DNA from 2 places in the Mesorhizobium sp. LNJC405B00 genome. Region 1 is predicted to be linked to the other one. Evidence: riboswitches for the same ligand, from Rfam matches in the RefSeq annotation. Region 1 holds a riboswitch; the other holds the start of a gene.
The links. Region 1 has a riboswitch for thiamine pyrophosphate ahead of X756_RS148480 (YkoF family thiamine/hydroxymethylpyrimidine-binding protein). Riboswitches for the same ligand answer to the same signal wherever they lie in the genome.
Positions count from the first base shown of each region.

Region 1 (2,197 bases):
GCAAGGTCTGGCTGACGATCAGCAGCGGAAACAGCGCGCGGCGCAGCGGGGCCAAGAAATCGACCAGCGCCGAAAACACGAAGGCAGCGACCAACGAGCAGGCGAAGCCGGCTGATGTGGCGCGGATGGTGGGCAGCGTGTTGTCGGCCAGGGCGGCGCGATGCTCCCAGGCCTGCTGCAGCACGCGCGACGGCGCCGGCAGCATGGTGGGCGCAGCGCCACCATAGCGGGCGTAGAGCTCCCACGCCGCGAGGAGCAGGGCGGAGGCGCAGGCGGCGGGGATGGTCTTGGCGATGGCTGCGGCTAATCTCCCCCCTCGAGGGGGAGATGTCGCCGAAGGCGACAGAGGGGGTCGTCTCGCATAGAGCGCCCACGCCTTGCCGATGCGAAAAGGACGTCGGCGCTCCACGCGCTGGGACCCCCTCTGGCCTGCCGGCCATCTCCTGCTCGAGGGGGGAGATTCGTGGGCATCGCGGTCTTCGCCAATCGCCAATGGCTCCCCTCCTCTTTGTGCTGAGGGGTCAGAGGCATCTCCTCCACGCAATGGGTCAGATAAACCAGCCACGGCAACATCCTCGAGGAACGACGCTTGAGCCGCGGCTCAGACCCCGCTCGGGCTGTTCGCCGAAATCGTGATGTCGAGGGTGACGTGGCCGGCGCCGGGGCCGAAGCGGCAGAAGGCCTCGTTGAGCGTGGCAAACACCGCACCGGCATCGCCGCGCAGTTTGGTGCAGAAGTTCTTTGAGCGTTCAAAGACGCCGGACTGCTTCAGGAAATCGATGCAGCCATAGATCTCGTCCATATGGTCGCCTGTGCCCATCACATAGAGCGAGAACTGCGCCGCCACCGGCTGGCCGGTCGACGGCGTGGCCTGGACAGCGCGGATCGCGGCGATCTTGCGCTCGTCCAGCGGAATGGCGGGGCCGCCGGTCTCGTCGGAGCGGCAGATCGGATCGTCGGGCTCGCCCGGACAGCCGCGCGAGACCGCCGCCGAAAGCACGCAGTGCTTGCCGCTTCTGGCCGCCGCGACGAACAGGTCGCGCATGGCGGGAAACAGCACCTCGGGCGGCCCGACCATAAGCGTCGAGATGTCGTCGGTTTCGATCCGCAGCCGGTCGCGCCACGGATCGAGCGCGCCGAGCGCGCCAAGGATGACGCCGACGAAATCGTCGGTCATGGGATAAAGGGAAATCTGTGCGCCTGAAAACATCGCCCGCCTCGCTCCGCTGGTATTATCCAGATCAGCTTTAGGGTCCGAAGGCTTGCCGCCCTCATCTCAGCCCCGACCATACGGAGCACCCCTGTGGATGAGCGGGTTAAAGCATTGTTCGCGACATTGGGGAAGCCGTTTGTTGAAGGCACTGCGGCAAAGTGTTTTGGGCCAGACGGGCCGGGCGCCCGGGCGTTAACGGACGACTCGTCAGTTCGTTGCGTTATAAGGTTTCCACGAATTTCTTATAACTGCGTTGAAATTCAAGCTGATAAACGTAATTATAAGAAAACGGCAGAGACTCCGCGCAGCCCTTACGGTTTCTGGATCTCCTTATCCGCGACCCCATCCGGACTGCGCTCCTGCATCGCTCGGGCTTGCCTGTGCTGGTCCCCTCGCCCCAGCGCTACGCCATCCACAAGCTGATCGTCGCCTCGCGACTCGGGCCGAGCGCTGGGGCCAAGCGGGAGAAGGATCTCCATCAAGCGCGCCTGCTGACCCAAGCGCTCGAAGCCACGCGTCGCCAGGACGACCTTGCCTTCGCCTTCATGGAAGCGTGGGACAAGGGCGAAAACTGGCGCGAGACGATCCGGCGCGGCCTGAACCTGTTCGACGCCGACACGAGGGAAACAGTCAACACCATCCTGGGAAAATCCCTCCGCGAAATTGGTGCGAGTCCTGAAGGATTCACGATGCGTGATTAGCTGAAGCGACCGCTGCTATATTCATTGTCATCGTCCCAACTGTACGAAATTGGCTTGACGCTCGTTCGTACATAAAGTACGATATCTCTTTTCGCAGAGAGGAATGTCCTTGAGCACAGCGAACCATGTTGCCTTCGCCGATCTCTCTCGTCCTTTGCTGTCACCCCCGTCATTGCCGCCGCCTTTGTTGCCGCCGCCTTTATTGCCGCCCCCTTTGTTGCCCTTGTCATTCGATCAGTGCGAACGCCTCGCCGGGGCCTGGCGAATGGCCAGCCAGGACATC
Region 1 is NZ_AYWC01000009.1:36,948-39,144, reverse strand. Features, by position in the region: gene X756_RS148475 (ABC transporter permease) at 1-346, opposite strand, end outside; gene X756_RS148480 (YkoF family thiamine/hydroxymethylpyrimidine-binding protein) at 602-1,210, opposite strand; TPP riboswitch at 1,201-1,313, opposite strand; partial or broken gene X756_RS148485 (GSU2403 family nucleotidyltransferase fold protein) at 1,525-1,914, shown strand; gene X756_RS148490 (hypothetical protein) at 2,180-2,197, shown strand, end outside.

Region 2 (2,197 bases), on a different contig from region 1:
CCGGCTTGACCAGCCTATCAAAAGCCGGATTGAGCGGCTTGTCGGTTTTCCCGGCCGGGAACATCCAGTTGGTCTCCGGAATGACATCCTGGAATTTCGGCCCGGTCATGAAGGCCAGGAACTTCGCCGCCAGCGGATTCTTCGCGCCCGTGGTGGTGATGCCGGCGACTTCGATCTGCAGATACTCGCCTTCCTCGAACGAGGCCGCCTGGTAGCGCCCGGTGTTCTCGGCCACCATGTGGTAGGCCGGCGACGTCGTATAGGAAAGCACCATCGGCGCCTCGCCCTTGGTGAACAGGCCGTAGGCCTCGCTCCAGCCCGGCGTCACCGTCAGCACTTTGCCCTTGAGTTTCGCCCAGGCTTCCGGCGCCTTGTCGCCATAGACCGACTTGACCCACAGCAGCAGGCCGAGGCCCGGCGTCGACGTCCTCGGATCCTGGATGACGATCTTGTCGGCGGCATCGCCCTCGACCAGTTCCTTCAGGCTCTTCGGCGGGCTCTTCAGCTTTTCGGTGTCGTAGACGACGGCGAAATAACCATAATCATAGGGCACGAAAGTGTCGTCGCTCCAGCCGCCCGGCACGTTGTTTTCAGCCACCGCGCCATGTGGGACAAACAGGCCGGAAGCCTTGGCTTCCGCGGTGAGGTTGGTGTCAAGACCAAGCACGATATCGGCCTTGGTCGAGGCACCTTCGAGCTTGACGCGGTTGAGCAGCGCGACGCCGTCGGCCACCGAGACGAAGTCGACGCTGCAGCCGCACTCGGCCTCGAATTCCTTCTTCACCTGGGGGCCCGGACCCCAGTCGGCAGTGAAACTCTCATAGGTATAGATCGTGAGTTTTTCCTGCGCGGACGCAGAGCTTGCCAGTAGCGAAACAGCAAGCCCCAGCGCTGGGACAAGACGGGACAAAAACATGCGCATCGGCGCCTCCTTCATTCGTGTTGAAAGGAATTGAGGCGTCGGGCTGTCCGAAGCGTCTAATCCCTCCGCCGGTACAAACCGGATCAGGTTCAGCGGGTTGGCGAGACTGCCTCTCAGCCGGTCCGCGAAGATCGCGTCCGGCACCCCGTTAGAGCGTTTCGACACATAGGCCCGGCCAAGGTGCCACGCAAGTGGAAGTTTGCCCGAGCATGATCCCGGAAAGTGGAATCCGTTTCCGGAAAAAGATCATGCTCCAACAAAGAGTGACGGTGCCGCTCGGCCTTCCGTTTCGTCGGCGGGGCTGGTAAGGGCCAGCGGATATGAGCACATTCACCATCCTGCTTGGCGGCGATCTCGTCCGCACGCCGCGGCTCGAACGCCAGGTCGCGGGCACGCGCGTCATCGCCGCCGACGCCGGCATCGATCATGCCCGCCTGCTCGGCCTGATGCCGGAGCTGTGGGTCGGCGATTTCGATTCCGTGCCGGCGGACCTGCCTGCCGATCTCGCCGCCGTGCCGCGGGAGGTGTTTCCTCCCGAAAAGGACAAGACCGATGGCGAACTGGCGATCGCGGTGGCATTGGGACGCGGCGCCACCAGCCTGGTGCTGGCCGGCGCTTTCGGCGGCAAGCGCGCCGACCACGCCTTCCTGCATCTGGCGCTCAGCCTGCGGCTGACAGAGACAGGCACAAAAGTGCTGTTGACCAGCGGAGCGCAGGAAGGCGCCCCTCTGCTGCCTGGCAAGGCCGGCTTCGACTATGCCGACGGAACGCTGTTTTCGGTGCTCGGCTTTTCCGATCTTTCGGGCCTCACCGTGTCCGGCGCGAAGTGGCCGCTCGACCATGTCGAGGTCGTGTTCGGCTCGTCGCTGACCATCTCGAACGAGGTCAAGTCCAACAAGACCGGGGGCCTCGAAATCGCGCTCGGCCATGGCCGCGCGCTGCTGCTCGCCCACCCCTATCCCTTGCCTGAAAGCTGACATGGCCCCGCCCCTTCTCAACCTCGACGGCATAAGACTGACCTTTGGCGGCACGCCGCTGCTCGATGGCGCCGAACTGACGGCGTCCGCCGGTGACAAGATCGCGCTCGTCGGCCGCAACGGCTCCGGCAAGTCGACGCTCCTGAAGATTGCCGCGGGCCTGATCGAGCCGCAAGACGGCGAGGTCTTCCGCCAGCCTTCGGCAACGGTGCGCTATCTCCCGCAAATGCCCGACATGGACGGCTTTGCCAATGTGCGTGCCTATGTCGAGGCCGGGCTTGGGCCTGCCGACGATCCC
Region 2 is NZ_AYWC01000041.1:10,607-12,803, forward strand. Features, by position in the region: gene thiB (thiamine ABC transporter substrate binding subunit) at 1-922, opposite strand, end outside; TPP riboswitch at 966-1,080, opposite strand; gene X756_RS136775 (thiamine diphosphokinase) at 1,243-1,899, shown strand; gene X756_RS136770 (ABC-F family ATP-binding cassette domain-containing protein) at 1,901-2,197, shown strand, end outside.
Region 2: another riboswitch for thiamine pyrophosphate. It lies ahead of thiB (thiamine ABC transporter substrate binding subunit); the one in region 1 lies ahead of X756_RS148480 (YkoF family thiamine/hydroxymethylpyrimidine-binding protein).